2 regions of the Methylobacillus flagellatus KT genome follow, and region 2 is predicted to be linked to the other one. Evidence: predicted binding sites of a transcription regulator. Region 2 holds the regulator's gene; the other holds the start of a gene.

Region 1 (11,291 bases), 1.1 Mb from region 2:
GGCGTCACCATCGATACCCATACCGCCGATGGTCTCAAGGTGGCGTTGGAGCAGCGCGAGGCGGGCATTCCGATGCTGGTACTTGAAACCGCGTTGCCGGCCAAATTCGAGGATGCGATTGTCGAGGCGCTGGGCCAGAAGCCCGAACGCCCGCACAGCCTGGAGGGCTTGGAAGCCCTGCCGCAGCGCTTTGAGGTGATGGAGGCCGATGTGGCCGCTATCAAGCAGTTCATTGTCGAGCATGTTTGATCGGGAGAGGGAATGAAGGTCTATCACGACTTGATGCGCCACGTACTGGAGCAGGGCCACAAGAAGGAAGACCGCACCGGCACCGGTACGCTGTCCGTATTCGGCTACCAGATGCGCTTCGACCTGTCCGAGGGCTTTCCGCTGCTGACCACCAAGAAGGTTCACCTGAAGTCCATTATTCATGAGCTGCTCTGGTTTTTGCAGGGCAGTACCAACATTGCCTACCTCAAGGAAAACGGCGTGACCATCTGGGACGAGTGGGCGGATGCCGAGGGCAACCTGGGGCCAGTGTACGGCTACCAGTGGCGCAATTGGCCCAAACCGGATGGAGGCCATATCGATCAGATCAGCGAAGTGATAGCGGCCATCAAGCGTAATCCGGACTCTCGCCGTCTGATTGTGTCCGCATGGAATGTCGCCGATGTTGACAAGATGAAATTGCCGCCTTGCCATGCGTTTTTCCAGTTCTATGTGGCGGATGGCAAGCTTTCGTGCCAGTTGTACCAGCGTAGTGCGGATATCTTTCTCGGCGTACCGTTCAATATCGCCTCCTATGCCTTGCTCACCATGATGGTGGCGCAGGTATGTGATCTCAAGCTTGGCGATTTTGTACATACACTGGGTGATGCGCATATCTATCTCAATCATCTCGAGCAGGTGAAGGAGCAATTGTCGCGTGAGCCTTATCCTCTGCCTGTGATGCGGATCAATCCCGAGGTCAAGGATATCTTTGCTTTCCGTTTCGAGGATTTCACACTGGAGAATTACCAGTCGCATCCCGCTATCAAGGCCCCCGTTGCAGTGTAGTTCCCCGGTTTGAGTCTATGTGGTCGTTTTCCCTTCATGCGCTTGCAATGCGGGCACCGGTGGTCGCGCATTTGTTTTCTGTATCAGGCTGCCAGCGGCATGGTCCGGGAAGGTAGCATTCAATGATGAGTCCCGTGCATCACCAGCCCGTATCGCCCAAATTGCGTAAGGCCCATATCCTGGCTGTGGGCCTCGCCTTGTTGATTGCCACGGTGACGCTGATCAGCATGGAGTATGCTTCGCTCAGGCGCAACATGACCGTCACCATGCAGATCCAGATGCGGATTATGGCAGGCAATATTGCTCAGGCGCTGGTGCGGGGCGAACATGAGGTGGCATCTGAAGTCCTGGCAAGCTTGGCCGAAGCGCCTGAAATCGATACGGCGGTTCTATATGACATGCAACAGAACCGTTTTGCCGAATATGTACGTCCCGGTAGCCTGTCGCGCTTGTTTGACATGATGGTCGCGGACCAGGTACAGCGTCATTCAGACATGCACAAAAGTGAAATATGGCAGCCTGTCGTATATGGCGGCATGCAAGTCGGGATGTTGTACATGCGATCCAATATGAAAGGATTGTATCGCCAGCTGCTTTGGTATGTTGGTACCACGGTAATGGTGATGTTGGTGACTTTGTTTGCCGCTGCCCTGCTGCTCAGCCGATTGCAACGCGCGATGCTCAAGGCCGAAGAGCGGGCGGGTTTTCTGGCCAATTATGATACGGTGACCGATCTTCCCAACCGCCATGCTTTCAGCAGACATTTCCATTTGCTGCTGGAAGGGGCGCGTCATCGGCGTGGCGTATTGGCATTGCTGGTATTTGACCTGGATGATTTCAAGGTGATCAACGATACCCTGGGGCACGATGTCGGGGATAAGCTGCTGCATTTGGTCGCGCAGCGCCTGATGGTCGCAGCAGGCAAGAAAAATACAGTGTATCGCGTGGGTGGGGATGAATTTGCCATGATGCTTGACCAGCCCGCGGATGTCGAGAATGTGGAGGCTGTTGCCAATCGGTTCATTCGAGCGCTGGCGCCGCCTATTGTCTTGAATGACCGCAACTTTTATATCGGTGTCAGCATTGGCGCGAGTATCTATCCTTACGACGGGGAGGATGCCGCCCATTTGCTGCGTGATGCCGATGCAGCCATGTACTATGCCAAGAGCCGCGGCAAAAACAATTTCCAGATGTTCTCTGCAGAAATGCATCACAAGAGCTCGACTCGCTTGCTCCTCGAAACCGAATTGCGCGTCGCGCTGGAAGAAAAACAGTTCGAGCTTTACTATCAGCCGCAGTTCAGTCTGCCGGATTGCAAGCTGGTGGGGGTGGAGGCTTTGATCCGCTGGCATCATCCACAGCGTGGTCTATTGTGCCCAAGTAGCTTTATTCCGGTTGCCGAGGAGACTGGCCTCATCGTGCGCATCGGGGAGTGGGTATTGCGCGAGGCTTGCAGGCAGGCCATGGAGTGGAAGGCGTTGGGAGTGCCACTGCGCATGAGCGTCAACCTCTCGGGGCGCCAGTTCCGCCAAGAGAACCTGGTACAGACCATGACCAAGATCATTGAGCGAACTGGCATGGATAGCAGCCTGCTCGAATTGGAAATTACCGAAACCGTCCTGATGGAAGACGCGGAAGCGACCACTACTCGCCTGGCAGACCTCAAGGCCATGGGCATGCATCTTGCCATCGATGATTTCGGCACAGGTTATTCATCCATGGCATATCTCAAGCGTTTTCCCGTCAGCCGGCTTAAGATAGACCGCAGCTTTATCCGGGATATCCCCAATGATCCCGACGATGTCGCGATTACCACGGCCACTATCCAGATGGCGCACAGCCTGAAGCTTGAGGTCGTGGCAGAAGGCGTGGAGACCAAAGCACAGTTGCAATTCCTGCGGGAGCAGGGAAGCGATATGGTGCAAGGCTATTTATTCAGTCGTCCAGTGAGCGCACGGGAGATGGCAGAGCTTGTCATCACTGGCAAGGGGCATCAGGAAAATGATTTTATCCTGGAGCAATAAGGAATTTGTCCTGAATGCTAATTGTTCGTTTATAATCGCAACATTAGGTTGAATAATGATTATATGGAGATAAATGGTGGGAAAAACCTTAGTTGTGCTTAGTACTTTTGCATTGGCGATATCCAGCAGCTTGGCGATTGCTGATCATCACTTTCCCAAAGGAAAGGTCAGCTTGGAAACCTGCCTGGAAGCGGCGCTCAAGGCTAAACCAGGAACAGTGGTCAAGGTAGAGTACAAGCTGGAAGGCGAGACACCAGTTTATGAATTTGATATTGAGTCTAGCGATAGTACCGCTTGGGATGTAGAATGCGACGCTAATACAGGCAAGATCGTGGAAATAGAGCAAGAGGTCGACTCCGCAGACCATCCTCTGTTCAAGGCCAAACAGAAGGTAAGCGAAGCCGAGGCACGCAAGACAGCCCTTGCTGCGCATCCCGGTGAAATTGTCGAGGTTGAATACGAAATTGAAGAGAATGGCGCAGCCTCCTACGAGTTCGACATCAAGACCAAGGATGGCAAGGAATTCAAGGTCGAAGTGGATGCCTCTACTGGTAAAATCGTTGAAGCCAATCAAGAGTTTTACCAGATTGGCAAGGAATGATAGCTTTTTGACTGGACGGACAGTCGACAACGCTCCTTCGGGGGCGTTTTTTTTCGCCACTGCCATGAGAAATGCGATGATCAAGTGAGCAGAAGCCTTAACTTGAGCCCAAACCTGCCGTTAATGCATATATTATCGTCAAAATGGAAATCAACATGGATGTGAGTGCAATTGCGAGTGTTGCCTCCGATCTTTCAGCTACGCGCTTGCAGCAGGAAGTGGGGACGACGGTACTGAAAAAAGCCCTGGATATCAGCTCAGCCAATGCGTTGGCATTGCTGGAGGCGCTACCAGCTCCCTCCGCCAATCTGCCGGCACATCTAGGACAGAATGTGAATACGGTGGCTTGAAATATCCATATCAATATCAGGAAAAAATAAAGCCCTGCTTTGCAGGGCTTTATTTTTGAAGAAAAAAAGCAGACCTTCTCGGGGAGGATAAAGGCCTGCTATGAGGAGCTTGGAGATTCAATATACGTTAGGCATTCACCAGTCGGCCACTCTTGAGCTTGACACTGTCCCCTACAGAATAGTGGGGCATGTTGTACTGGGTAAAAGTATACAAGTGCCCATCGCTCATTCTGACTTTGATGATGTAGGTTGCGCCTTCCGCTGTTTTATCATTGATGTGGTAAGCATCGCTATTATTCGTATGAGAAGTAAAAGAGCGAATCGATATGATAGTGCCACACTCCAGGCAAGTATGAGTCGATTCGTTCTTACCCGCTTCGTTAGTGTCTTGTGTCAGTATATTGCTGATCACCATGGCGGCATTGGGATCGGTAATTAATTCCTGAGCAAGGTCGGGGCGATAGGTATGCGCCACAGGAATCAGGCCAGTCATCGCGGCGCTCCCTACCAAGCTGAATATCGTCATGGCGGTTGCTGCAACCAAGACCATGGGGTGCGTTTTTTTTGTATTGGATCCCATCATATGTTTAGTATCTCCGACTCATGATTTTCGTTTGGAGTATGCAGCCGAAAAATTCAATTAATCTATAGCGAAGAGTGTGCCAACATTAATAAATCTATATTTATCATTGGGTTAATTGAATTTGGAGCGAGCGGGCCCTTCTGTTTCATGTCTCAAAATTGAGACGTATTGCGTGCATGATGAGTTAACTTGTTGAAAATCAATGGGTAATTCCGTCTCTCAGAGGAGACATTAATGTGCGGTATTGTCGTTCTTGAACAACGCCGGCGTGAGCTGGTGGCGTTGCAATAGCTTGTAAAACTCGGTGCGATTGCGTTGCGCCAGGCGGGCAGCTTGTGTAACGCCTCCATTCGTGGCCTTGAGCAGCTTGATCAGGTAGTCGCGCTCAAAATTCTTCCGTGCAACTTCAAACGGTACAATGCCGCCGATGTTTTCTTGCAATGCTTTTTGTACCAAAGTGGCCGGGATTAAGGGTGTGGTGCAGAGCACTACGGTTTGTTCGACGATATTCTGCAACTGGCGGACGTTGCCAGGCCATGGCGCAGTGATCAACAGCTCCAAGGCTTCGGGGGCAAAGCCGTTGAGTTTTTTACGGTACTTGGTGGCCAGTTCGTTGAGAAAGTTATTGGCCAATAGGGAAATATCTTCACGACGTGCAGCCAGGGGAGGAATTTCAAGTCCGACAACATTGATGCGATAGTACAGGTCTTCGCGGAACCGTCCGGCTTTCATCTCCTCTGCCAGGTTGCGGTGAGTCGCAGAAATCACACGCACATCAATGTTGATGCTGGTATTGGACCCGACGGGACGGATGGCGCGCTCCTGCAGGGCTCTAAGCAGTTTTACCTGCAATGGCAGCGGCATGTCGCCGATTTCGTCCAGGAACAGGGTGCCGCCGTCAGCCGTCTGGAACAGCCCTTTGTGATCGCGCAAGGCGCCGGTGAATGCCCCTTTGCTATGACCGAATAGTTCAGACTCAAGCAGGGCTTCTGGAATGGCACCGCAATTGATGGCGATAAAAGGCTTGTCCCGGCGAGGACTGGCCTGATGGATGGCGCGTGCCAGCAACTCCTTGCCCGTCCCGCTTTCACCTTGGATAAATACGCTGGCATCGGAAACTGCCATGAGCTTGGCTTGCCCGAGCAAGTTTTCCATTTGCGGACTGCGTGTAATGATGCTCTTGCGCCATTCATTGTCGATATCCTGGTCATGAGGCTGCAGATCGCCTGTGCCGATGCGTAATGCGGCCTCTACCTGCTGCAGCAGTGACTTGCTGTCAAAAGGCTTAGTGAGGAAGCCGAATACGCCGCGTTGTGTCGCATCGACCGCTTCAGGGATCGAGCCGTGGGCTGTAACCATGATCACGGGCAAGGCAGGATCGGATTGATGGATGGCATCGAACAGGGCCAAGCCATCCATGCCAGGCATGCGTAAGTCTGTAATCACCAGGCTTGGTCGGCTGATGGCAATTTGGGACAGCGCCTCTTCTGCATTGGTGGCAGTGATGACTTGGTAACCTGCTGCCTGCAGCCTCATTCCCATGAGTTTGAGGATGTCGGGATCATCATCGACAGTCAGGATTTTCTTGGTTGTTCCTATCATTTACCGTTGCTCCGGGTTGGAGGGTTGTTCAGTGATTTCTGCATCATGGTTCTCTCAATTTTCTTCAATTCATCCAGCTTCTTTTGCAAGTTATCAGCTTTTTGCTGACTTTCGTCCGCGCGTCGCATTTCGTCGCGCAGGCGCTGGGTAAGCTTGGCGATTTCCGCTGCATTTTCTCTCAAGATGGAAACGATGGCTTTTTCTTCCTTGCCCAGCTGTTTTTCACGTGCCAACTCCTCAAGCAAGGGTTGTGCCTTGATCGGATCACGCAATTTGCTGCCAGGGATGGCATAGATAATGGCAACGCGGGTCTTTTGATGTAAGTCTTTATTGTTACTGCTGATTTTATTTAAAGCTTCTGCCAGCTCTTTTTTTTGTGACTCGAGCGACAGCTCGGAGAAATGACTGATGAATTCCAGCAGGTTGGAGGCAGCGTAGCGTTCCTTGGTCGGCTGAGGGGGGGGAGGAGGCGCCTGGTGGATAGGAGCTTGGGCAGGTGTCGGCTGGTGAGCGCAGGCGCTGAGCAAAGTTGCTGTCATGGCGATGGTAAGCAGGTTATTCAGGTTCATTTTGTTAAAGCTTTCAATGGAAGGGTAACGCGGAAACGGGCACCGCGCTCAGAAGGCAAGAGAATGATTTCACCGCCATGCGCGTCGACGTATTCTTTGGCGATGGAAAGCCCAAGCCCGCTGCCGCTGACCAGGCTCTCATGGGCGCTGTCGCCACGGTAGAAGGGCTCGAACAGTTTGGCCTTGTCGGATGCCATGACGCCGGGGCCGCCGTCGTGGACTTCGATGATGGCTTGGTGTGCCTGATGTGTAATGCTGATACGAATGCTGCTGGATGGCGAAGTGTACTTGACGGCATTGGAAATCAGGTTGTCCAGTACGGAGTGAATTTTTTCCCGGTCGGCCTGAATGAGAGTAGGAAAGAAGTCACGCTGGATATTGATATTCTTGTTGCTGATTGTCAGGGAGTAGTCTGCGAGAATTGCTTCCGCAAGTCCGGTGAGGTCTACAGTTTCCAGATTGAGCTGTGGCGCATGGAATTGCGCTGCAGTGAAACTGAGCAGGTTTTCTATCATTTTCTGCAGCCGTAAGCTGCTTTCACGCAGTATCCCGGCAATTTCGCGCTGTTGCGGCGTGAGAGGGCCACCCACTTCGTCACTCAGTAGCTCGCTGCCTTCCCGGATTGCGGTAAGCGGAGTTTTAAGCTCATGGGAGACATTGCGCAAGAAGCGCTGCTTCTGCTGGTCAAGCTCGTTCAGTTGTGCACGCAGCCAGTCCAGGCGTTCGCCCAGGTTGCGCAGGTCGCCAGGACCGTCGATGCTGATCGGCTCGCTATAGTCGCCCTCGCCAAGCTTGCGGATGGCGGCATCCATGCGCCGGATCGGTTGGGCGACGAGAAATGTGATCATGAGGGCGACCAGCAGCGCAACCGGGATCAGGGTAAGTGTCTGCCAGAGCATGATTTGCTGTGTTCGCTCTGCAGTTTCTGCAAGGATGGCGGATTCCCGATCTATCTGACGATTATTTTCATCGAGAATATCTTGAGCCTGTACCGTCAGGTCGGCAAACCGACCAACGATTTCTTCGATTGACGAGGATTCCGTGGAATGCTGCGCGACATTTTGAAAAAGTGCTTGCTCCTCTGCAGACAACTTGCTTAAAGCAAGCCTTTGCTTGCTGGTCATGGGAAGCTGGTCCAGATCGTGCCATGAATCGACGAACTTTTCATGCGCCTTCTCATAGTTTTCCAGCAGCAATTCATCTTCCAGCACAAAATACTGCCGCGCGCTGCGTTCCATGAAGGCGATCTGTTCGACGAGGGCACGGCTTGCCCGGGTAGCCTGTACTGCCTGAGTGACTGCATCGCTGCTCTGAGTGGCAAGCCGGTCCAGGTAAAGGGCTGCATTGCCGAATGCAAACAATAGCGGCAGCATCGCAAGTGCGAAACCGATCAGCAGTAGCTTGAGAAAGGATTTTGGGTATGTAATTTGCAAAGCGTGCGTTCCGTTCCTTTTCGTTGGCGAAGCTGGGATAATTTGAAGAAGCAAATTGCCTTCATCTTAAACCATCTCTTCTGTCACGGGCATACGGTGCTTGTCCTACAAAAGCCTGCCATCCAACATCCAAGTATAATGTCGCGATGGCTAATTTATCTCTTATCGTGGCGGTTGCCCGGAATCGTGTCATCGGCCTCAACAACGCCTTGCCCTGGCACCTTCCGGAGGACCTCAAGCGCTTCCGGGCCCTGACCACTGGTCACCATATCATCATGGGCCGCAAGACTTATGAATCGCTCAACCGGCTATTGCCGGACCGCACGACTATCATTGTGACTCGCAACCAGAATTATCATGTGCCAGGTGCCATGATCGCGCATAGCCTGGAGCAGGCGATAGACATGGCGGCAGATGATGCCGAGGCATTCCTGATCGGTGGCGCGGAGCTATACCAAGCTGGATTGAAGCTGGCCGACCGCCTCTATATTACGGAGATCGACGCCGAGTTTGCCGGTGACGCTTTCCTGCCCGCATTTGATTTACGGGATTGGCAGAAAGTGGCGAGTGAAGAGATGGTCAGCGCCCAGGGCTTGCCATTTCGCTATATCACTTATGTGCGTAAAAATAGCAAGATGCCTACGGGCTGAGTCTGTAAGGGGCAGACTCAGCCCCGTTTTCAATTGGCAACGCAGTCCACATAGTAGTGCGCCTTGCCATCCACGATTTCCTTTACCAGGCCGTGGACATCCGTCTCGAAACCGGGGAAGCGCTCATTGAAGTCGCGTGCGAAACGCAGGTAGTTGATGATGACTTTGTTGAAACGCTCGCCGGGAATCAGTAATGGAATGCCGGGTGGATAGGGCGTCAGCAATACCGCGGTGATGCGGCCTTCCAGCTCATCAATCAGGACGCGGTCGATCTTGCGATGGGCTACCTTGGCGAATGCATCGGTAGGCTTCATGGCGGGTACCATGTTGGACAGATACATTTCCGTGGTAAGGCGCGCCACGTCATTAGCTTTGTATATTTCGTGGATCTGCGTGCACAACTCTCGCAGGCCGATTCGCTCGTAACGCGGATGCTTGGCGACAAACTCAGGCAATACCTTCCATAACGGCTGGTTCTTGTCGTAGTCGTCCTTGAACTGCTGCAAGGCCGTTACCATCGTGTTCCAGCGGCCCTTGGTGATGCCGATGGTGAACATGATGAAGAAGGAGTAGAGGCCGGTTTTTTCCACAATGACGCCATGCTCGGCCAGATACTTGGTGACGATGGCGGCGGGAATGCCAATCTCGTCGGAAAATGCGCCATCTACATCCAATCCCGGCGTGATAATGGTGGCCTTGATCGGGTCGAGCATGTTGAAACCTTCGGCGAGATTGCCGAAGCCGTGCCAGCGTTCGCCAGCCTTGAGCATCCAGGCGGCGCGCTCTTCGATACCTTCCTCGGAGAGGTCGTCTGGCCCCCACACCTTGAACCACCAGTCACTACCCCACTCTTCGTCCACCTTACGCATCGCGCGGCGGAAATCAAGGGCTTCCATGATGGACTCCTCCACCAAGGCAGTGCCGCCCGGCGCTTCCATCATGGCGGCGGCGACATCGCAACTGGCAATGATGGAATATTGCGGGCTGGTCGAGGTATGCATCAGATAAGCTTCGTTGAACAGGTCGCGATCAAGCTGTATGTCCTGTGCGTCCTGCACCAAGATTTGCGATGCCTGGCTGAGGCCGGCCAGCAGTTTGTGGGTGGATTGGGTGGAAAACACCATGGACTGCTTGCAGCGCGGACGGTCGGCTCCAATCGCGTGATAATCGCCATAGAAGTCATGGAACGTGGCGTGCGGCAGCCAGGCTTCGTCGAAATGCAGGGTATCGATCTTGCCATCCAGCATTTCCTTGATTTCCTCGACATTGTAGAGCACGCCATCGTAAGTGGACTGAGTGATGGTCAGCACGCGCGGTTTGACATTCTTGTCCCCAATGAAGGGGTTGGCTTCCAGTTTTTTCTGGATGTTCTCCCAGGAGAACTCTGCCTTGGGGATTGGCCCGATGATGCCGAAATGGTTGCGGGTCGGCATCAGGAAGATGGGAATCGCGCCGGTCATGATGATGGAGTGCAATACCGACTTGTGGCAATTGCGGTCCACGATCACTACGTCACCCGGCGCCACAGTGGAATTCCAGACGATCTTGTTGGAGGTGGATGTGCCGTTGGTGACGAAGTAGAGGTGGTCGCAATTGAAGATGCGGGCTGCATTGCGTTCGGAAGCCGCCACCGGGCCGGTATGATCGAGCAACTGTCCTAGCTCGTCCACTGCATTGCAGACGTCGGCGCGCAACATGTTCTCGCCGAAGAACTGGTGAAACATCTGGCCGACCGGTGATTTGAGGAAAGCGACGCCGCCGGAGTGTCCGGGACAGTGCCAGGAATATGAGCCGTCCGCCGCATAATGAGTGAGTGCACGGAAGAAGGGCGGCGGCAGGCTGTCCAGGTAGGCGCGCGCCTCACGTACAATATACTTGGCGACGAACTCAGGCGTATCCTCGAACATATGGATAAAACCGTTCAGTTCACGCAGGATTGCATTCGGGATATGGCGCGATGTGCGGGTTTCGCCATGCAGGAAGATGGGAATTTCCTCATTGCGGAAGCGGATTTCATCCACGAAATTACGCAGGTTCTCCAGCGCTTCCGGGGATTCTTCAATGAATTCCTCATCGTCTATCGACAGGATAAAGGCAGAAGCACGGCTTTGCTGCTGGGCAAACGAAGTCAGGTCGCCGTAACTGGTGACACCGAGCACCTCGAAGCCTTCATTTTCAATGGCCTTGGCCAGCACGCGGATGCCCAGGCCGGAAGAGTTTTCTGAACGGAAGTCCTCGTCAATGATGACGACAGGGAAACGGAATTTCATGAGGCCTCCTGAAGGCATACAGGGCCTGCTGCCACATTGTTCATGGAGAACATGGCAACAGACCCCTCATTAAAAAAAGCGCAATATAGCATAATCACTCGCGATGCATATGACCGCGAAGCGTGCGTTGCGGTCAGATCTTGGGCAGGGTGA
Region 2 (11,291 bases):
GTCAGGCTCAGTGCATTGGGTGGCACGATGATGGCAGGCTGCACAGTAAAGCCGCTGGCGGTCACCAGCTGGCCCTGGTTGTCAAGCTGGAAGGCGCCGTCGCGGGTGTAGGCCGTGGAGCCGTCTGGCAGAAGCACCTGGAAGAATCCCTCACCGCTGATGGCAACATCCTTGTTGTTACCGGTTTGCTGCAGGTTGCCCTGAATATGGATGCGTTCGGTCGCCACGGGACGCACGCCAGTCCCCAGTTGCAGGCCCGAAGGCAACTGGGTTTGCTGGGAGGATTGTGCACCGGGCTGGCGGATGTTCTGGTAGAGCAGATCCTCGAATACGGCGCGGGTTTTCTTGAAGCCGTTGGTGCTGACGTTGGCCAGGTTGTTGGCAATCACGTCCATTTGCATCTGTTGGGCGTCAAGGCCAGTTTTGGCGATCCATAGCGAGCGTATCATGGTCTGCTCCTTTGCAATGGCAGCCTGGGGCTGCCGGGATTCTTGAATGTAAGCCTATGCTACTCCAGCATTGCTCAACTTAAACTGAAGATCTGACCTGCTTTTGTGGCGTTATTCTCCGCATTCTGGATCAGCTTGGTTTGCAGGTCGAACTGGCGTGCCTGGGAAATCATGTTGACCATTTCCTCCACCACGTTCACATTGCTGCCTTCCAGCGCGCCACTCACAATGGTGACGTTTGCGCTTGCTGGCACCGGCTCGCGGTTTCTTGTCTCGAACAGGCCGTCAGGACCACGCACCAGGTTGTCATCGCCTGGGTTGACCAATTTGAGCCGGCCTATCATGTTCGTGAATAGAGGAACGACATTGGTAGCCACTGCCGATACCATGCCATCGTTGGCGAAAGCCACCTTGGCTTCGAGCGGGATCGTAATGGGACCGTTGTCGCCGAGTACCATCATGCCGTCCTGGGTCTGCAGGACGCCATTCTCGTTCAACTTGAAATTGCCGTTGCGGGTGTAGGCCTCGGTGCCGTCTGGTCTTTGCACGGCAAACCAGCCTTGGTCACGGATGGCGAGGTCGAGCTCTCGTCCGGTCGTATTAATGACGCCGCTGTTGAAGTTGGTGCCCACTGTGGCATCGACAACGAATGCCCGCGTGGGCAGGCCGTCGCTCAATACCGGAACCGCACGGAAACTGTCTATCTGGGCACGAAAGCCGGTGGTCGTGGCGTTTGCCAGATTGTTGGCCGTGGTCGATTGCTGCTCCATGATGTGCTTCAGGCCAGTCATGGCGGTATAGATCAGGCGGTCCATGGTGGTTCCTTTCTTTTATTCAATCGCGACTCACAACACGCTTCTGACATGGTTGTATCTGTAGCTGAGTATTGTGAGCCGCCTCTCATGCTTCATCGCATTAACGCAGGTTGACCAGCGTCTGCATGATCTGGTCTTCCGTCTTGATGGTTTGCGCATTGGCCTGGTAGACGCGCTGCGCAGTGATCATGTTGACCAGCTCTGCGGTCAGGTCGACGTTGGAGTCTTCCAGGCGGTAGGATTGCAGGACGCCCAGCCCGCCGGAGTTGGCAACGCCGACGATGGGCGGGCCGGACTCGGAGGTTTCAGCCCATTGATTGTCCCCCAGTGGCTGCAATCCGTTGAGGTTACGAAAGTTGGCGAGTGCAACCTGACCAAGCACGGAGCTTCTGCCGTTGGAGTAGCGTCCGAGGATGGAGCCGTCTGCACCAATACTGAAGCTGGAAAGGCGGCCTGCTCCATAACCATCTTGCCCGAGGTCGCTTTCATTGAAGGTATTGGCAAACTGCGTGCTGCCAGTCAAGTTCAAGGTTACCGACATGGGAGTCAGGCCTCCACTACTCAACGGGATGCTGAGTGGCGCAAGGGTAATGGCCGGGTCGATGCCAGAGCCATCAAATACCATGGTGCCAATCGGGTTGGGCATCAGCTGGCTGCCATTGGCGCTGGCCATGACAGTCCACGTCGTAGTGGCATTGGGCGCGGTGGTAATGCCGCTCTTCAGATAATAAAGCTGTACGGAATGGGAGTTTCCCAGTGAGTCGAACACTTCGATCGGGGTAGAGTGGTTATAGCTTGATGGATCGTCGATGTCGAAATTGGCCGGGTCCAGGATCTCGGCGCGGGAATCCAGGTTCAAAGGGCCTGTGATGGATGTCGTGGTGCGCGGGGGCATATCAGCGGCATCGATTCTCAGCTCAGTCAATGCGCCGGTCTGGATCTGCCCATTTGCCAGGGCATATCCGGTCAGCCGCTGGCCGGCGGCATTCTGGATGTAGCCGTCCTTGTCCAGCTGAAACTGACCATTGCGGCTGTAGGTGATGGCGCCATTGTCGCTCATGCGGAAGAACCCATTGCCATTGATGGCGACATCCAGCGGGTTCTGGGAGTTGGAGATGTTGCCCTGCGTGAACTGCTGCGTAATCGCGGCGATCTTGGTGCCGATGCCGATCTTGGAAGCGTTGCCGCCGCCCAGGGAGTTGGCATATACATCGGCAAACTCCGTGCGTGATTGCTTGAATCCCACGGTGCTGGCATTGGCAACGTTGTTGCCGATGACTTCAATGTTCTTGGATGCGGCGTTGAGTCCGCTCAAACCCTGTTGGAAAGCCATGTTGTTCTCCTGGTGGTGAAATCCTGGGTGGTGGTTAGAAAATCTGCTTGATCTGGTCTGTGGTGATCGCTGCCAAATTGCTCAGGTTGAGCTTGACCCCATCGCTGCCGGTGGACACGCTCATGACTTGCTCATAGCTCAGTGGGGTAGATGCCACGCTGCTGTTACCCGTGGTTGCGGTCGCCTCTATCGTGTAGCGGCCATCTGGCAGTTTTGTGCCGTCATCGCCATAACCATTCCACCCCAGGGAGGAAATACCCGCCGGCTGGTTGGTGACGGTGATGGTCTTCACAACATTGCCTGCGCCATTCTTGATGTTGACCGTGAGCTTATCGGCGCCAATGGGTAACTCGACACCTAAATAGGCAGCGGATTCGCCTTCGGTCTCTGCGGGGGCAAGGTAGGTACTGTTACCTTCCACCAGGACAGTGTTGCCGATCAGGCTGGAAGCCTGCAGGGCCTGTGTCGCCTGCATGCTGCTGATGAATGTGGACAGCGAGGCGTTCATTTTCTCAATGCCGGTCACGGTAGACAGCTGCGCCATCTGGCTCGTCACCTCGGCGTTGTCCATTGGGTTGAGGGGGTCCTGGTTCTTCATTTGTGCAATCAGCAGCTTCATGAATCTATCCTGGGTTTCGGAAATGGCGCTGGTATTGTTGTTGGCGCCGCTGCCATTCATGCTGGAGAGCAGAGAATCGGAGATGCCTGGCGTGCTTGTCATGGTCTTTACTCGCTTTCAGGGACTGAGGTTTATTGGCCGATGGTCAGCGTCTTGAGCAGCATGGATTTGGCTGCATTCATGGTCTCAACATTGTTCTGGTACGACCTCGAGGCCGAGATCATATTGACCATTTCTTCGGTGACATTGACATTGGGCATGGCGACATAGCCGTTTGCGTCGGCCAGGGGATGCTTGGGATCATATTTGAGTTGTGGAGGTGCCTGGTCCTCCACGATCTGCTGCACCTTGACGCCTTGTGCATCACCCTTGGCATTCACCGGCACAGCGGAAAACACGATGTGCTTGGTGCGGTAGGGCTGGCCATTGGAGCTGGTGACGCTGTCGGCGTTGGCCAGGTTGCTGGCCACGACATTCAGGCGCTGTCCCTGCGCACTCATGGCTGACCCGGAAATATTGAATACATTAAAAAGTGACATGCGTGCCTCCTTCAAGATTGAGGTCAGTTGCCATTATTGGCCCTGTATCGCAGACAATAGTTTCTTGATCTGCCCGCTGATCATGGTGGCGCTGGCTTCATAGCGCAATGCGTTGTCGGCAAACTGGGTGCGCTCCACATCCATGTCCACGGTGTTGCCGTCGACGCTGCCTTGGATAATGGAGCGGTACAGCACGCCGTTCTGGTGGCTGGCGGTGGCTGGAATATGACCAGGATGCGTTGTATCGGCTTTCAGTCCGCCAGATGCACCAGTGAGGGCCTGCTTGAATGTATCGGCAAAATTGATGTCGCGCGCCTTGTAGCCGGGCGTGTCGGCATTGGCGATATTGGCGGCCAACAGCTCCTGGCGTTGTCCGCGTACGCGCAATGCGGTTTGGTGGAAATTGAGTGCGGCGTCCAGCTTGTTCATCGTAACAACCTCCTTTGCTAACGGCGGCGGTCAAGAAATGCATGCGACTGCCGTTATTTCAGATGATTGTGAGTCTAGGACTTGTCATGCCAATCTCATTGCGTGAATAACGCGGAATTTCCCCTTTTGTTTTCCGTTTATGCGCTTGCGCGTCTCAGTAAAATGCAACTTGATCTGAATTCCCGCGCACTGTCAGTAAAGATAGCGCCAATATATAACTGAGGGGTGAGACATGAAGCGAGTATCTATCACCGGACGGATCGCAGCCTGGTTGATTGTCGGCTTGTGGGGCGCGCCGGTTGATGCCGCCTCCAGCCACCAGGACCTGACGCAGTTGCGGGTTCAGGTGGAGCAGTTCCTGCTGAGCCAGAGTACAGGCCTGCCCGGCAAGGTGTCGGTCTCCGCACTCGCCATCGACCCGCGCCTCAAGCTTGCCAGTTGCGACCAACTCCAGATGTCGCTTGCTGCCGGCAGCAGGATATGGGGACGGACCAGCGTAGGGGTTCGCTGCAGTGCACCGCAAGTCTGGACGATTTATGTACAGGCCAATGTGCAGGTCATGGCGGAATACTTGGTTGCCGCCGCGCCGCTGGCGCAAGGGCATATCATTACCGAGCAGGACCTGGCCAAGAGCCATGGCGACCTTGCCAAGCTGCCGCCGGGCGTATTTACCGATGCCAGCCAGGCAATAGGACGGGCGGTATATGTGCCGTTGAGCGCAGGCACGGTATTGCGGCAGGAGATGTTACGCGTATTGCCGGTGGTGCAACAGGGGCAGAAAGTCATACTCAACACCATGGGCGAGGGATTCAAGGTGTCAGCGGAAGGGACGGCCCTCACTAGCGCAGGAGACGGCCAGCGCGTGAAGGTGAAAGTGGGCAATGGCCGGGTGGTGAGTGGCTTGGCCCGCCGGGGCGGCCTGATCGAGGTCATTTTCTAGCAATATTGACGGCGTAATGGATATAACACGGCGACAGGCTTTGTGACTGCAGGCAAAAGGATTTAAACTTTTTCATTAAAGTTGACAAAAATGCTGCCGATAAGAGCAATATATCGGTATGCGGTTTTGCCGCGATGAAACCAGCTTAAGGAATTGCCATGAAAATCGATGACGCACTTCAGAAAGCAGTTGCGCTTAACAATGACAAGACGGAGAACAGGCCTGCTCCTCGCGCCAGCGAAAACAAGGCGCCTGTTGCCGGTGAAAGCGTCACCTTGTCTCCCCTAGCCGCGCAATTGCAATCTATTGAAGCAGCCGGGGCCAGTGAGCAAGTGTATGACGCGGACAAAGTCAACGCGATCAAATCTGCCATTTCCAGCGGCCAGTTTAGGGTTGACTCTGAAAAAGTCGCAGATGGCCTGATCAATACAGTGAAAGACCTGTTGACAGCTCAACGTTGAAGCTGCGCAGGAATAAAAGGTGACCTGACATGACCACAGCCAGCTTTGAGCATGAAATTGCATTGACCGAAAACCTGTTGGAGCTCCTGAAGCGTGAGCAGGCTAGCCTGGTCAAGGTGGATGTGGACGCCATGGAAGGTTTGCTGAATGACAAGGCTCGTGTCTTGCAGGACATCAACGCTAGTACCCAGGCCCGCTACCAGGCAATTACTGGCTTGGGATTCGGCCCTGACGAGCGCGGCCTTGCTGCCTGGATAGCAGTTCAGGATGCTGTCATACAGAAATCCTGGGGTAGGTTCCAAAGCCTGATAGATCAAGCCAAGGAGCTCAATCGCGTGAACGGGATTTTGATCAGTAAGCAGTTCCGGCGTAACCAGCAGGTACTGGATACCTTGGGCAGGCCACCTTCACTGGAGCAGTTCTACGGGCCCAATGGCCAGGCTAGTACCGGTTCAACGCGCTACAATGCCCATGCTTGAGCAGGTTACGACAGAACAGTAGAAAGCCGGGAGGTTTCCCGGCTTTTTTATTTATTGCTGATTGGCTGCGCCCTGAAGTTTTTCAGGCTTGTGGTAAAGCACCATGATAGAGACGCGACGGTTCTGCGCGCGCCCTTCCGCCGTTTGATTATCAGCGATGGGCTGTGTGTCGCTATAACCGACGGCACTGAGCCGTGCGGCATCAATGCCGTTTTCTATCATTTTGCGGACGACACTCGTGGCCCGCATCGAAGAGAGCTCCCAATTGGAAGGGAACTGGGCGTTGCTGATCGGGACATTGTCGGTGTGGCCCTCTACCTGGATGGCATATTGCTGGTCAGCCAGTATCTGTGTAATTTCACTGATAGGAGCGTCTGCCTCCGCCTTGATGGCTGCCGAGCCTGCCTGAAACAATACACCGTCGGCAATATCGATGCGTACGCCCAAGCTGGTTTTGCTGATGCTGATTTTGCCGTTGGTGGCCAAATTGCCTAGCGCGCGGTTGAGTGTGGCAATCATGGCGCTAATGCTTTCTTGTTCCTTGCGCTGCCTCTCCTTCTGCAGCCGCGATAGCGGCAGGGCATGGATCAGGCTGCTGGTGGGCGTTGTCTTCAGGACATGTCTATCCGCAGCGGGAGGAGTATCAGGCGAGGGGCTGGAGGTATTGTCGTTGGTGTTGCCGCTAAATGCGCTGCCCAGGGCAGAGGTGAGTTCCTTGTATTTCTGGTCGTTGACTGATGAGATGCCATACATGACGACGAAAAAAGCGAACAGCAGGGTAATGAAGTCTGCATAGGAGACCAGCCAACGGTCATTGTTGTCTGGCTCATCCTCAAATTTTCTTCTTCTTCCCATATCCACCCAGATTCAGCGTAAGTAAGCATTCAAGCGTTCTTCGATAATCTTGTGATTCTCGCCATTTGCGATCCCCACCACGCCTTCGACCACCATTTCACGCCGGGTGGTCTGCAATTGCACGAGTGCCTTGAGCTTATTGGCGATCGGCAGGAAGAGCAGGTTGGCAAAACCTACGCCGTAAATAGTCGCCACAAAGGCAATTGCGATGCCGCTGCCCAGCTTGCCTGGGTCGGAAAGGTTCTCCATGACATGGATCAGGCCGAGCACAGCACCCAGGATGCCAATCGTTGGAGCATAGCCGCCAGCGGCTTCCCATATCTTGACCGCATTGCGCTGCGCTGCCTCATAGCGGTTGATATCCACGTTGCAGATATCGCGGATCTTTTCGGGAGGCGTTCCATCGATCACCAGGCGCAATGCCGTTTTCACGAAGGGATCCTGTTCCGAGTACATATGGTTCTCCAGCAGCAGGATGCCGTCCTTGCGCGCAATTTGGCTCCAGCTGGTGATACGGCGCGCCAGTTTTTCCCTGTCGTCCTGCGGGGGAAACACGACCCATTGCAATAACCTTATCCCCTGGATGAAAAATACGGGTCGGGTCTGCAACAGCACGGCACCTATGGTACCGAACAGTACGATCATGAATGCGGCAGGCTGAATGAGGGAACTGAACTTCCCTCCCTCAAGCGCCTGCCCTATCAGGATGCCGGCGAGGGCAAGGAGTATGCCGCCTAGACTGCTCCAGTCCACAATTTCTCTTTCAGTTTGGCGCGCAGCCGCGCGACGGCCTGGGTGTGCAATTGGCAAACCCGGGATTCGGATACGCTCATGATGGCGCCGATGTCTTTGAGGTTCATTTCCTGCTCGTAGTAGAGGCCCATGAGGATTTTTTCGCGCTCAGGCAACGCTTCTATGGCTTCGATCAACGCTTCCCGGAAGTCACTGGAAAGTAGGGCCTTCAGCGGGTCTCCCGAATCATCGGATTGATAGCGGTCGAGGAAGTGGTCTCCACTGTCCTGTTCACTGAAATCTTCGTAGTAGATGAGCTGGTGCCCACTGCAGTCGTCCAGCATCCCCTGGAAATCATCCATGGACAGGTTGAGTTCTCGGGCAAGCTCGCCTTCGGTGGGAGGCCGACCGAGTTTCTGTTCCAGCAGGTGCACGGCGCTTTCCACATCGCGCATATTCTTGCGCACGCTGCGTGGAAGCCAGTCGGCCCGGCGCAGTTCATCAATCATGGAGCCACGGATACGCTGGGCCGCATAGGTCTCGAATTGCGCGCCATGGTTATCTTCATAGCGATTGCTGGCATCGAGCAGTCCCATCATGCCAGCCTGTATCAAGTCATCGATGTCGACACTGGCAGGCAGCTTGGCCTTGAGCTGGTACGCAATCTTTTTGACCAGGCTTGCATGCTGCTTCAGCAGTTCTTCCTTCGGGCTGGTTTTTCCATGCAAGGTATACATCACTTGGGTCCTCTTAGCTGAGCGACGTTTCCAATAAACCATGATTATGGTCTATTTTGCCTGCTAATGCCTTAAATGCTGCCGCAGCCTTGGTCTTGGGAAAGGCTTCGATGACATTGCGCCCAAGTTTTGCTGCGATATTCAGATGCTCATCTGACGGGATGAGGCCAGCAAAGTCGAGCTTGATATCAAGATGCCGGTGCGCGACCGCGGCGATATTATTGAACACCACATGGGCCTGCGCCTCACTTGCATGCGACACCACAATATCCAGGGTACGCCTGCCTACCTGGCTGCATAGCCGCTTGATCAAGGTATAGGCCTGGGTAATGGAACCGGTATCCCGCGTCATGTGTATCAGTATCTCCCCATGGTGTAGTACGTCCAGCGGCATGGTGTCTTCAACGGTGAGCGCAGCATCCACCAGTACGATGTCGTGCTGACCTGCCATGGTCAAGAATAAACGCTCGAGTTGCTGCTTGATGTTGTCTTGTTGCAGAAAGCGGCTGGCAGTATTGCCTGGCAGTAATTTTGCAACAGAATAACCACGGCTGTCATCGGTGATTAACGGCTGGAGCAGTTCTGGGCGCAGCAGGGCCTCCAGTAATGTGGCTTGGTTGCTATCTATGCCGTAGTGCCTCGCCTCGTGCACCGGGGTGCTGGTTGCCTCGACGACCAGCACTGTATTGCCCTGCCGATGCAGCGGAGCGGCAAGATTGGTCATGAAGCGCGTATGTTCGGGTTTTCCAGCTGCCGACAGGACGGAGATGATTCTTGGCTTGGGGCCCGCCATCAGGCGGCGCAAGCCGGCCGCTTGGTCTTTGTACTGATGATTCATGCGGCGCCTCCAGGATTCTGCCACTGGTAGCGACATTCGCCATCAGGAAGGGCATTTCGGCCTCGCGAAACTGGAATTGCTCCGCTTTTTGGCGTGTCATCTTGAAGGCATGGTGTGCGAGGAAGTGATTGTTGGCGAGATGGATATCTTCCGGCACGCGTTGACCATTCGCGACGTAATATAGCTTGAGGCGTTCTCGGATGATGATATCGAGGACGCTGCCGATCGATGCGGCCTCGTCCAGTTTGGTGATGATACCGCCATCCAGGCCGTAGCGTTTGTATACGTCCATGACGTCGACCAGGGTTTCGCCAGAGCTGGTGGCGTTCATGCACAGGATCTTTTTGATGGGCAGGCCTGTCTTGGACAGCATGGCAATTTGCTCCGCCACCATACGGTCACGTTGGCTGACGCCGACCGTGTCGATCAGGATGGTGTGCTTGCCCTTGAGTTCGTTCAGGGCAATGCGTAGGTCGGCTTCGTCCTTGACGGCATGCACCATGACGCCGAGGATCTTGCCGTAGATCCGCAGTTGCTCGTGCCCGCCAATGCGGTAGGAGTCGGTCGTGATGAGGGCTAGCTTGCGCGGACCGTGCTTCATCACGAAGCGGGCTGCCAGCTTGGCCGTCGTCGTGGTCTTGCCGACGCCAGTCGGGCCGACCAAGGCATATATGCCGCCCTGGTCCAGAATCTGCTGCTCGTCGCTAATGGTGTGGATATTGTTGCTGATCACATTCTGCAGCCATTTCATGGCATTTGTTTCGCTGTGGTCAGCAGGGACCTTCTCCGCGATCTGGCGCGCGAGCCCGGCACTGAATCCTGCCGAGATCATCTTGCCGAGTATATTGGACTTGACCGGATCGCGCTGCTGGATGTTGGCCCAGGTGATTTCCGTCAGCTGTGACTCGATGGCGCCGCGCATGGAGCGCAGCTCTTGCATCATATGAGCTAATTCGCGCTGGGCCAGGCGGTCCTGCCCGGGCTGTTCGCTCCCTGCGTGCTCTCTGCTTCTGACCAAGGGCTTGGCAACCTGGGCGGCGGCAGTCGCATGGGGCTCACTGTGCGTGCCCTTGCTTCCTGTCGCGAGTGAGCGTTGTTGCAGCAGTTGCTGCTGGTTCAACGGTTCCGCTGGTTTCAGGATGCGCTGGTTGCGGTTCAGCATCGACACCAGGGTTTCTTCTGTATCGGCTGGTGAATGACGCACCTTGGCCGGGCTTGGCGTCGGCTTGTCGCGTGCCACCAATGCCGCCATGTCTTCCTCGCGGAACGCCAGTACTTCATTGCCGCCTTCGACGGCACGGTTGGAGAGGATGACGGCATTGGCTCCCAGTTCTTGCTTGACCATGTTCAAGGCTTCGCGGGAGTTTTTTCCGAAGTAACGTTTGATGTTCATGCTTGGCCTCCGATCAGGCTGGTAACGCGTATGGTTTTGGTATCAGGAAGTTCTTCATGCGAGAGCACCCGCAGGCGCGGCGCTGCGCGGCGCAGGAATCTGGATAATGCGGTGCGCAGCGAGCCAGGAACCAGCAATACCGGGGCTAGCCCCATTTGTTCCTGTTGCTTGGCGGCATTTGCCGCCTGGGTTGAAAGTGTTTCTGCCAGTCCCGGCTCGATGGCCGCGCCGCCATTGGCGCTGGCCTGCAATGCCTGCATCAGCAAGCGTTCCAGGTTGTGGTCCAATGTCATGACCGGCACCTCATTGCCGGTGGGAAACAGCTGCTGCACGATGGCACGCCCGAGCTGGATGCGGACCAGCGAGGTGAGTTCGTCGGTATCCTGGGTGCGTGGCCCATGTTCTGAGAGGGTCTCGATGATGGTGCGCATGTCGCGGATATGCACGCCTTCCATCAACAGGTTCTGCAGCACTTTCTGCACGCTGGACAGGCTGAGTGCCTTGGGTACCAAGTCTTCAACCAGCTTGGGAGACTCCTTGCCAATATGATCCAGCAGCTGTTGTACCTCCTGGCGCCCCAGCAGTTCTGCAGCATGGGATGTGATCATATGATTGAGATGGGTGGCGATGACGGTGCTGGTATCGACCACGGTGTATCCCATGGCTTGGGCC

Evidence for each region. Region 2 encodes FliA, which starts transcription of late flagellar genes. Its sites were predicted from a motif close to CTAAAGTTNNCNNAAANNNTGCCGATANNA; they were not measured.
Region 1: MFLA_RS04660 (YjfB family protein) is a predicted target of FliA. The motif match lies at 3,778-3,807, and genes of this name have one in related genera.

Annotation. Positions count from the first base shown of each region.
Region 1 is NC_007947.1:952,858-964,148, forward strand. Features, by position in the region: gene thrC (threonine synthase) at 1-249, shown strand, start outside; gene MFLA_RS04645 (thymidylate synthase) at 262-1,056, shown strand; gene MFLA_RS04650 (putative bifunctional diguanylate cyclase/phosphodiesterase) at 1,179-3,080, shown strand; gene MFLA_RS04655 (PepSY domain-containing protein) at 3,154-3,681, shown strand; gene MFLA_RS04660 (YjfB family protein) at 3,837-4,031, shown strand; gene MFLA_RS04665 (hypothetical protein) at 4,159-4,614, opposite strand; gene MFLA_RS04670 (sigma 54-interacting transcriptional regulator) at 4,846-6,216, opposite strand; gene MFLA_RS04675 (hypothetical protein) at 6,213-6,785, opposite strand; gene MFLA_RS04680 (sensor histidine kinase) at 6,782-8,218, opposite strand; gene MFLA_RS04685 (dihydrofolate reductase) at 8,365-8,868, shown strand; gene MFLA_RS04690 (arginine/lysine/ornithine decarboxylase) at 8,898-11,138, opposite strand; gene dcd (dCTP deaminase) at 11,272-11,291, opposite strand, start outside.
Region 2 is NC_007947.1:2,085,028-2,096,318, reverse strand. Features, by position in the region: gene flgG (flagellar basal-body rod protein FlgG) at 1-449, opposite strand, end outside; gene flgF (flagellar basal-body rod protein FlgF) at 524-1,264, opposite strand; gene flgE (flagellar hook protein FlgE) at 1,365-2,597, opposite strand; gene MFLA_RS09990 (flagellar hook assembly protein FlgD) at 2,632-3,318, opposite strand; gene flgC (flagellar basal body rod protein FlgC) at 3,348-3,755, opposite strand; gene flgB (flagellar basal body rod protein FlgB) at 3,789-4,184, opposite strand; gene flgA (flagellar basal body P-ring formation chaperone FlgA) at 4,417-5,124, shown strand; gene flgM (flagellar biosynthesis anti-sigma factor FlgM) at 5,283-5,585, shown strand; gene MFLA_RS09965 (flagella synthesis protein FlgN) at 5,615-6,064, shown strand; gene motD (flagellar motor protein MotD) at 6,116-6,919, opposite strand; gene MFLA_RS09955 (flagellar motor protein) at 6,932-7,672, opposite strand; gene MFLA_RS09950 (RNA polymerase sigma factor FliA) at 7,654-8,388, opposite strand; gene MFLA_RS09945 (MinD/ParA family ATP-binding protein) at 8,402-9,112, opposite strand; gene flhF (flagellar biosynthesis protein FlhF) at 9,009-10,619, opposite strand; gene flhA (flagellar biosynthesis protein FlhA) at 10,616-11,291, opposite strand, start outside.